3 regions of the Bowmanella denitrificans genome follow, and region 2 is predicted to be linked to each of the others. Evidence: predicted binding sites of a transcription regulator. Region 2 holds the regulator's gene; each other region holds the start of a gene.
The links. The regulator FNR, encoded in region 2, switches genes on or off when oxygen is low (the NO sensors DNR and NnrR bind a similar motif). The targets are predictions, from matches to a motif close to TTGATCTAGATCAA.
Positions count from the first base shown of each region.

Region 1 (3,267 bases), on a different contig from region 2:
AACGACTGATAAAGTGCGATAACACCGAGGTACAGAAACAGCAGAATGAGTTCAGACGTGAGTCTGGCGTCCCATACCCACCAGGTACCCCACATAGGTTTGCCCCAGGCCGCACCGGTAAACAGTGCCACAAAAGTGACTACCGCACCTACCGGGGCAATAGCTGACACGGCCATGTCGGCACTGCGGATTTGCCAAACCAAGCCAATAAATGCAGCAATGGCCATACCGCTGTAGGCGCCCATAGACAATATCGCGCTGGGTACGTGTAAATAGATGATTCTGAACGAATCTCCCTGCTGGTAATCAGCCGGAGCGAATGCCAGCCCCCATGCCAGCCCGACGGCAAGACACAGCAGTGCCCCACCCCAGCACCAGGGTAACAAGCTGCCACACAAGGCATAGGCTCGTTCGGTCTTTGCATAAGGATGTAACCATTTCCACATAGTCAGTTGCACCTGATAATTTTAATTCTGACTGATCTTCAAAGCATGGGCCGTTGCCAGCGGGCTCAGCGCCAATGCCAAAAGTAATAAGGCGCCTATGATGGCTAACTGGCCATTATAGGGAAGTTGCATAGCTGCCGCATCCACCGCCGAGGTGGCAAAAATCAATAATGGGACGAATAGCGGTAATAACAGTAAAGACAACAGCACCCCACCCCGTTGCAAACCCAATGTCAGCGCCACGCCTGTGGCCCCGACCAGGCTGAGTAGCGGCGTGCCCAGTAGCAGCCCGAGCACCAGTGCCTGATACATGGCCGGACTCAAATTTAAAAACAACGCCAGCAGAGGGGACACCAACAGTAGTGGCAGTACGCAGGTCAGCCAGTGTGCGATCACTTTAACCAGCACCACCAAAGGCAACGGCAGCCCACTGAGCATCATCTGTTCCAGCCAGCCGTCACTAAAATCGTCACGGAACAATCGCTCCATACCGAGCAACGATGATAACAGTACGGCCACCCAAATCACCCCTGGGCCTATTTTCTGTAGCATCTGCGGACCAGGACCCACCCCAAGCGGAAACAAACTGATAACCAGTACAAAGAAAATCAGCGGCTGCATTAACTCCGCTTTCTGGCGGTAGGCCAGCGCTAATTCACGGCGCAGCAGTCCTGCCAAAGGGTATATCACAGGCGATACTCCAGATGCAGCTCACGAACAGGCGTGGGGAAATCCAAACTTTGATGAGAGGTCATCACGATAATGCCCTGCCCTTGCAAATGGGCCTGCATACGAGATTTGAGCATTTGCACGGCCTGGCGATCCAGTGCGGTAAAAGGTTCATCCAATACCCATAAGGGGCAGGATTTCAGCCAGAAACGCGCCAGGGCAATTCGACGTTGTTGCCCGGCGGAAAGTTGCCCGGCAGGCAGTTCTTCCAGTCCCACTAATCCGAGTGTTTCCAGTAATGGATAGAGATCAGCGTCCGCCTTAATCTCCTGCATCTGACACCAGAAATGCAAATTATCCAATGCACTAAGGGCCAGATTCACCCCAAGTTTATGGCCAAAATAGCAAAGCTGACGTTGATACTGCGACTGTATTTGGCGGATATCCTCACCTTGCCAGCAAATCTCTCCGCTTTGCGGTTGAGACAAACCGACCAATAATCGCAACAGGCTGGTTTTACCGGCACCATTGGGGCCCTGAACATGCAAAAGCTCCCCTGGCTGCAACACAAATCCCAGCTCATCAAACAAGATGCGATCACGCTTAATGCAGGACAAATTGTTAACGGATAGTAAGGACAAACTCAGCCTTTTGTTTATCGGCAATTCAAAACAGAATGCACAGCCAAAAACCGGCGGATGATAGCACAGCCAACAGCAGTTGGGGATGATTTGTACCCACTTGATATACTGATCGAGATCATCAAAAATGCCTTTATTCTGCACCCAGTGCATTCAGCTTGTGCAACAGGCAGTCGATAAGGCCTTATGTCAGATCTGTTACCTACATCCCAGCAATCCCTGCTGAGTGCCTTGCGCCAGTTGCAGCAAAGCGCCGCCTTGCCTGAAGCCATGCTACAACAGCTTAGTCAGGCCGAGGTAAAAATACTGCCCGGCAATCAACTGTTACTGAACCTGGGTAACCGGCAGGTGCAGATAAATGCCAGTGATCTCAAGGGTAAACTATTGGATGGTGGGCTTTACCAGTTGCTGACAAGTGGCAAAGACAACACAACCTTACTTTTCTACCCGCAGGTAAACCAAAGTCAGGCGCAACCCACACAAATCCAAACCCTGATACTGAACAACCAACTATTACAGGCCTTGCTGCCACTGGTGGGTAAAGGTGAGGGCCAACTGCCGGAAGTCTTTAAAGTGTCGGCACAGGTAATCAGCCAGCAGCCACAGCAACTAACGCTGGATATACAAGGCAAGCCAGTCAAACTGCAAATGCCGATGGATGCCCCCAAGCTGGCACCAGGGCAGTTGGTTGAGCTGCACTATCAGCGGCAAACTGGCCAGTGGCAGTTAACCCTATATGAAGCCCCAAACAGCGGCAAGCCAATCAACCCGTCACCTGCAGCTGCCGCCCCGCTACAACCATCAGTGCAAAGCATGGCATCCAGGGGGCCGGTTGCTGGCAGTGAATGGGTATTACCCGCACAAAAACCCGAACTGTTAAGCCGTGTTGATCTGTTCGGGCAAGGTCTTCGCATCGACATCCATCAGTTAAAGCAGTGGGCCGAACAACTACCTGTGCCGGTTGCCAGGCCACTTGTACAGTGGCTTGCCAAACTAACCACCACAGCGCAGTTTGTGCAATTGCAGCAACCCAGCGGTGAGCGGCCGCAACTTCAATCACTTAGTACTCCGCCCAGCGCCAGTCTGATACTGGATAAACCGGCGCTACAGCAGTTGCAGTCTGTACTCAAACAGCAGATTTCTGTGCCAACCGAAGGACAAGCCAGCCCGGCTATTAGCAAAGACAGTATGCCAATTGCGGGTAAGCCGATAGCAGGGCAAGCGCCAAGTCATCCAACCAAGTCACAAAGTGAGGTTACAGTCACAACGGATAAGCCCCTTGTCCCGGACAAAGCGGTATTAACTCCCACCGCGACCCAGCAAGCCGCCGCACAGGTAGATAAGCAAGGCCTGTTATACCAGCAATTACAGGAGCTCAGCCGTAAACTTTACAGCCAACAGGAATCACCGGCTCGCTTATTGACTCATATAGAATCGGCCCTGGCTGACAGTCGCTCGGTGGCACCTGATACGGTCAAGCTATTGCAGCAACTCAGCACTCAGTTAAAACA
Region 1 is NZ_BAAAEI010000023.1:398,592-401,858, reverse strand. Features, by position in the region: gene ABD028_RS19390 (heme ABC transporter permease) at 1-446, opposite strand, end outside; gene ccmB (heme exporter protein CcmB) at 468-1,133, opposite strand; gene ccmA (cytochrome c biogenesis heme-transporting ATPase CcmA) at 1,133-1,756, opposite strand; gene fliK (flagellar hook-length control protein FliK) at 1,943-3,267, shown strand, end outside.
Region 1: a site for FNR is predicted at 1,865-1,878, ahead of fliK (flagellar hook-length control protein FliK). Genes of this name have one in related genera too.

Region 2 (3,267 bases):
AGTCTCATTGAAATCAGCACGCTGATAACGTCACCCAGACCTGGGATCAGTCCTATAATAAAGTCCCAGCCGAATCTGATACCAAATAAGCTGAATGCACTGTCACTCCAATTGGCCCAGGATCTGGCACTTTTAAGTAAACGCTGGTGATTTTGCGACGCCATTCTAATTTCAACCTATCTTGAGTAGCGGGCTGTAAATTGACGCTGCCAAGCAGCAGGAATCGGATACCCCATTGCTGTGCATACAACAATGGGGCCGTAGGGAAGATTAACTTACTTTTGTTGCAATGGGCTGACAAAGCCGTCAGGTTTAACCGTCAGAACATCGCAATCGAGCATATCGATAACATGTTCAGCGGTATTGCCAATCAATGCTGCAGAAATACCATGTCGTCCTACGGTACCAATAACCACCAGTTCAGCATCCAGTTTTTCTGCCACAGTGGGGATCACATCTTCAGGTAAGCCCTCGCGCACATAACAATGGGTCATATCAATACCATGCGTACTGGCAAAGGTTTTCATCGCATCGATATGGTGGTTTTTCACCGATTGATTAAAACTGGCAGGGTCAAATTCAGGAATTTCGATGGCAATATTTACCGGCGTGCCAGGATAAGAATTCACCAGGTTAACCTGACCGTTGAGGGTGCGGGCAAAATCTAACGCCGTGTGAGTAACCTTCTGATTCAACGAAGCATGTTCTGTGTCTACTGAACCAACATTGACCGCAGCCAGTATCTGTCCCTGTTCAGGCCAGTCATGTTCTTTCACCAGCAATACAGGAACGGGGGCTTTACGCATTAAATGCCAGTCGGTAGGGGTAAAGATCACTGACTTTAACCCGCTGTGTTCATGGGTACCTTTAATGATCAGATCATACTGCTGTTCAATGGTTTCATAAATAATGCTTTCAAATGGCCGATTGTGCCATACCACTTTTGCATCAACAGCCAATGATGGGTCGTCTATCTGCTCCGACAGCAATTCGGTCAACCATTCCGTTCTGTCGTCCACCACGGCCTGACGCATAGTTTCGCGTTCGTCCACCGACAGCATAGTGGTCATTTCGTAGGAGAAATCATAAATGGACAGAAAAGCAGTAATGCTTGCGCCGGTTTTACCCGCTATCAGTACCGCTCTTTTTAAAGCTTTCTGTTGTTCAGTGGTAGGGTCAATGACGACCAGCAATTTTTTATAATTAATCATCCATCTCCTCCGGCAGATCCAATGTGTTTAGTCTATGTACAAACTACATTTCTATCCAATCAGTATGATTGCGTTAGATCAAGTCCGAAGGGGAAAGTTTTTAACTAGTCGTCGCGGAACTGTCCTGCACTTCCTTAAGCTGAGCAGGTTGTACCAGGGTAATAAATTTGCCATCTACTTTTATCAGGCCCTGCTTTTGAAACTTGGTTAGCAGGCGGCTGATGGTTTCTACGGTTAAACCCAGGTAATTTCCAATTTCCGCACGGGTCATACTGAGACGGAACTGGCTGCCGGAAAAGCCGCGTTGATGGTAACGGTCACCCAGATGCGCCAAAAAATGCGCCAGTCGTTGGTTAGCGGTGCGTTTGTTAAGCAACATAAACATATCTTGATCTGCAAGGATTTCATTGCTCATCAAGCGCATTATCTGTTGTCTCAGCCTCGGTAAATCGCCAGACAAGGCTTCCATGGTTTGGAAGGGGATTTCACATACCATCGAGGTTTCCAGCGCCTGCGCGAAGCTTTTATGTTGTTGGTTGTGAATAGCATCAAACCCAATGATATCCCCTGGTAAATGGAAAGCGGTAATTTGCTCTTCTCCGTCAGAGGCCAATACGAAACTCTTAAAAGAGCCGGAGCGCACCGCGAACAAGCTGTTTAACTTATCCCCGGACTGGAACAATCGTTCATTTTTCTGAAATGGCCGCTTACGCTGAATAATATTGTCGAGTTTATCCAGTTCCTTCTCATTCAGAGTAAAAGGCAAACACAACTGACTGATGCTGCAATTCTGACAACTGATGGTACATTCGCGGTGTTGATTCATTGTGGCTATAGATAAATGGCCAGACAGATGGCTAGCTTAGCATTTTTTGGCATAGGTGTAAGCGAAATCAACTAACTTCAGGGTCAGGCTTCAACTGCCATCACATAGGGCGATAAAAGCAGCCACAGGGCACTGATCGCTAACAACACCGCAATAATCTGTTTGCTACGCGGATGTGCCAGTAAAGGCCGTAATTGTTGACTAAAACGCCCCAGGGTCAACAGGGCTGGCAGAGTTCCAAGCCCGAACATCAGCATCAACAGTGCGCCCTGATGGACGCTGCCGGCTGCCAGGCTCCAGGTTAAACTGGAATACACTAAACCACAGGGCAACCACCCCCAGATCAATCCATAAGGCAGCGCCCATGCCGGACTTTTAAACGGAATAAAGCGTTTAGACAGCGGTGCAACCGGTCGCCACAACTTAGCTCCCTGTTTTTCTAACCAAGACAAGCCGCGCCACCAATTGCCGATATACAGCGCCAGGGCCAGCAGAAACAAGCCACTGAGCAAATTCAAAATAGCCATGCCGCCCGCAATCTGATGGCTGAAAAGCTGACCAAGCCCCCCGGTTATCGCCCCAGCCAGGCTGTAACTGGCAAGTCTACCGCTATGGTAGGCCAGCTCAAAAGGCAAAGGGGAACGATCTTTGGGAATAGAAAAACTCAGTGCACCGACAATGCCACCACACATCGCAACGCAATGCACACTGCCTGCCAGACCAATAAGAAGTGCAGAAAGCAGCGTCAGATCAGTCACGCTGGTTTTTATCCCCGCCCGAGGGTTTGTCATCATCGAACAGAATGTTGTGGCCCTGACGTTCCAGGTCGTCAAACTGTCCGGACTTTACTGCCCAGAAAAAAATCACGATGGCGATAGTGACAATCACAATCGCAAGGGGAATAAGGATATATAAAATGCCCATTAGGAATCGGCCTTAAGTAGTCGAACAGAATTGGCTACCACAATAATAGAGCTTAGCGACATACCAACTACCCCCAACCAAGGGGTTAAATAACCGCAAACGGCCAGTGGCAGCACCAACAGGTTATAACCCAATGCCCAGGCCATGTTCTGCTTTATCTTGGCCCTGCTGCGTTTAGCCATATTGAATAACACCGGTAACAGGGTCAAAGAAGGCTTAATTAAAATAACATCAGCGGCATTTTTAGCTAACTCGGTCGCACCACCAACGGCTACTGAAACCTGTGCAGCGGCCAGCACTGGGGCG
Region 2 is NZ_BAAAEI010000006.1:215,087-218,353, reverse strand. Features, by position in the region: gene ABD028_RS03960 (DUF4112 domain-containing protein) at 1-164, opposite strand, end outside; gene uspE (universal stress protein UspE) at 276-1,211, opposite strand; gene fnr (fumarate/nitrate reduction transcriptional regulator Fnr) at 1,312-2,037, opposite strand; gene ABD028_RS03945 (sulfite exporter TauE/SafE family protein) at 2,121-2,795, opposite strand; gene ccoS (cbb3-type cytochrome oxidase assembly protein CcoS) at 2,788-2,961, opposite strand; gene ABD028_RS03935 (heavy metal translocating P-type ATPase) at 2,961-3,267, opposite strand, start outside.

Region 3 (3,267 bases), 360 kb from region 2:
TTTGTTTGCCTGTGTGTCCAACCGGTAATTCGGCCCTGGCGAATACAAATAGCAACCTTTGTGGCTCAGGCTGAGCCAGGGCGGCTTCAATGAGTTGTGTATAGCTGTGAATGTGCATAGTTAAAAATCCCAGAAAGCAGGTGTGGCTATTTTACCCTCAGGCCCTGTTGCTTGCTATGCGCACAAAGAGTAGCTCCTGTACCCAATGGGAGGTAGAGAGCCATGGCTGTACAACCTGAATTAGCCAACGACAATGGGTGCTTGCTGGCATGTTAAGGTGACATATTCTGCATAACTAGGGGCGATACCATGCTATAGGCTTAAGTTCCCTGGCGCGGCCAGGCCGCAACAATGAACACCATTCAGTTGGTTCGACCTTTTTGGCTGTTGGCATATAAGGCTGCAATCAGGTCAGATTGGGTCACCATTCCCACCAGTTTGTGATTAGTATCCAGCACCGGTACCTGATGTAAGCCCAGTTCTGACAACTTGGGGATTAGCTCGATAACATGCTCATCTTGCCGAATGGCGGTGATCCCGGTGCGCATAATATCGGCTACCTGCTGTTTGTGATGTTTGCGCCATTGGCGTTTGGCACTGGTGTGCAGACTGAGGCTACTCATATGTCGCAATAGTCCCCAGTAATGTGGAACACTGATGTCTTTTAAGAAATCCGTTACCGAGACCATTCCCAGTAGTTGCCGATCGGCTGTAATCACTGGCAGGGTGCGAATTTTGTGCTTTTGTAGTAACCGCCATGCCTGGGTTAGCGGAGTCTCTGCTGTGACGCAGATAATATCCCGCGACATGATATCCCGGCACAATATTGCGCCGAGCTGACGCTGGTATGCGTGCAACTGGGCTTGCTGATAAATTTGCTCTAAATCCGTTTCGCTGACATCCACTACGGTTTGATAGTGATTCAGGGCGTACAATAAATCTTCAGGCTGCAACCCGGTGCGTTTTATCGGACTGGCATCCTGGTGCAAATGCACCGGGTCAAAATCGCGCTTTTGTGGTCGGGGACGCAACAGATAATTGAGCATCAGTGCCATCAGCAACATCACCGTTACATTCAACGCGACAGGTAGAAATAGAAATTCATAGCCGAGTAACTGCTCGCTTGAAGCGATAACCGGCACTAATGCAGTGGCGCCGCCAGGCGGATGCATACATTCAAACAGGTACATGGCAAACAGTACCAACGCAATAGTCACGGCAGCCATTACCGCCATATCGGTAAACAGATGTGAACACAACAGTCCAATGCCGGCGGAGATAAGGTGACCGGCGGCAAATGACCAGGGCTTGGCCAGAGGACTGGATGGCAGACCGAACAGTAAAACCGCTGAGGCGCCCATGGACGCCAGCAACACAACCGTGCTGGCTAGGTCGGCCAGATATTGGCTGGTCAAAGTCACAACAAACAATGCAATACCTGCGGCGGCAGCGACTTTTAGTCGCTCGGCGACAGGAATACTGGACAAGCGCTGACTGTCGGCTTTGATTATGCCAAGCCGTGTCAGTAATTGGCCGGTAATTTTGCTTATAAACAGTTTCATAATACGACAGGACAAACGACAAGCGCGGCAGTGTACAAGTGCAGTGGCACAAGCGCATGTTTTTTCCGTTATAAGTTAAACCCGGCAGGCCGAATTTGTTGATCCAGATCAACAACAAGATCTTGTGCTCATTTACCGTATAAACACAATATATGGTGTTTGCGGTTGTGTTATGACACAAGATAAGAGGTTTGAGCCCTTTAACAGCTTTCCCCCCCAGGTGTGCTTTCAGGAAGTGCCGGATGAAGTGGCGCTGGCCTTTACCATCACTGGCTGCCCGCTGCGCTGCGAGGGTTGCCATAGTCAGGATAGCTGGGATCCCAGCACAGGAGAGGCGCTGACCCCGCAACTTTTTGCCCGGTATCTGCAACGTTATGCGCACCTGGTTAGTTGCGTGCTGTTTTTTGGCGGTGAATGGCATCCGGATGCGTTACTGGCATTGTTACAACAGGCCCGGCAAGCCGGACTGAAAACTTGCCTGTATACCGGTATGAACAAAATACCGGCCCGCCTGCAAACACACCTGGATTATCTGAAAACCGGTCGCTGGTATTCGCAACTGGGCGGTCTTACCAGTCCCACAACCAACCAGCGTTTTCTGGAGCTTGCCACCGGCAATCTTCTTAATTTTCGATTTATGGAGAATGATTATGCTGCCGCTTAATGCGCAACAACTACAAGGCAAACTGAATTTTATTCGTGAGTATCAACAGGCGGTGAACCCGGCAGATGGCTCGAAGCTGGACGCCAACGCCAATGTGACACATAAAAACATTGCGACCCTGGAAGCAGAACTGATGAAGGACTGCGTGATCCAGATTAATCGGGCACTGGTCAAAAATAAGATCAGCGAATTGTTTGGTGACGCCCTGGGAGATGAGTATGTGCGCCAGATAGAGCGGCACGAAATCTATGTGCATGACGAAACCAGCCTGAAACCCTATTGCGCATCAATTACCATGTACCCGTTTTTGCTGGATGGACTGACCAGACTGGGCGGCGAATCCAAGGCTCCACAGCACCTGGAATCGTTCTGCGGTAGTTTCGTTAATCTGGTATTTGCCATCAGTGCCCAGTTTGCCGGGGCGGTAGCGACGGTGGAATTTTTAACTTACTTTGACTACTTTGCCCGCCGTGATTACGGCGACAACTACCTGAGCAGCCACACCAAAGCCATTGAAAATCATCTTCAGCATGTGGTGTATGCGCTCAATCAACCCGCCGCAGCGCGCGGTTATCAAAGTGTGTTCTGGAATATTTCCCTGTATGACCGCCATTATTTTGATGCCATGTTTGGCAACTTTGTCTTTCCCGATATGAGCGCCCCCGACTGGCAATCGGTCAGCGCCCTGCAGGGCTTTTTCCTTAATTGGTTTAATCAGGAGCGCAATAAGGCCATTCTGACGTTTCCGGTGGTAACCGCCGCCATGCTGACCGAAAATGGCAGGGTGAAGGATGACAGCTTTGCCGGCTTGTGCGCCGAGAATATGAGCCAGGGCGGGTCGTTCTTTGTTTACCAGTCACAAAGTGCTGATTCGCTGGCGTCCTGTTGCCGCCTGCGTAATGAAATTAGTGACCATACTTTTTCTTACAGCCTGGGCGCCGGTGGGGTGGCCACCGGCTCGATCAATGTCATCACCCTGAATATGAACCGATTGATTCAGGATGGCCGCGACCTGGCCGTTGAAGTGGACAAAGTGCAGAA
Region 3 is NZ_BAAAEI010000006.1:576,960-580,226, reverse strand. Features, by position in the region: gene ABD028_RS05525 (ribonucleotide reductase subunit alpha) at 1-118, opposite strand, end outside; gene ABD028_RS05520 (HPP family protein) at 363-1,562, opposite strand; gene nrdG (anaerobic ribonucleoside-triphosphate reductase activating protein) at 1,735-2,226, shown strand; gene nrdD (anaerobic ribonucleoside-triphosphate reductase) at 2,213-3,267, shown strand, end outside.
Region 3: a site for FNR is predicted at 1,661-1,674, ahead of nrdG (anaerobic ribonucleoside-triphosphate reductase activating protein). Genes of this name have one in related genera too.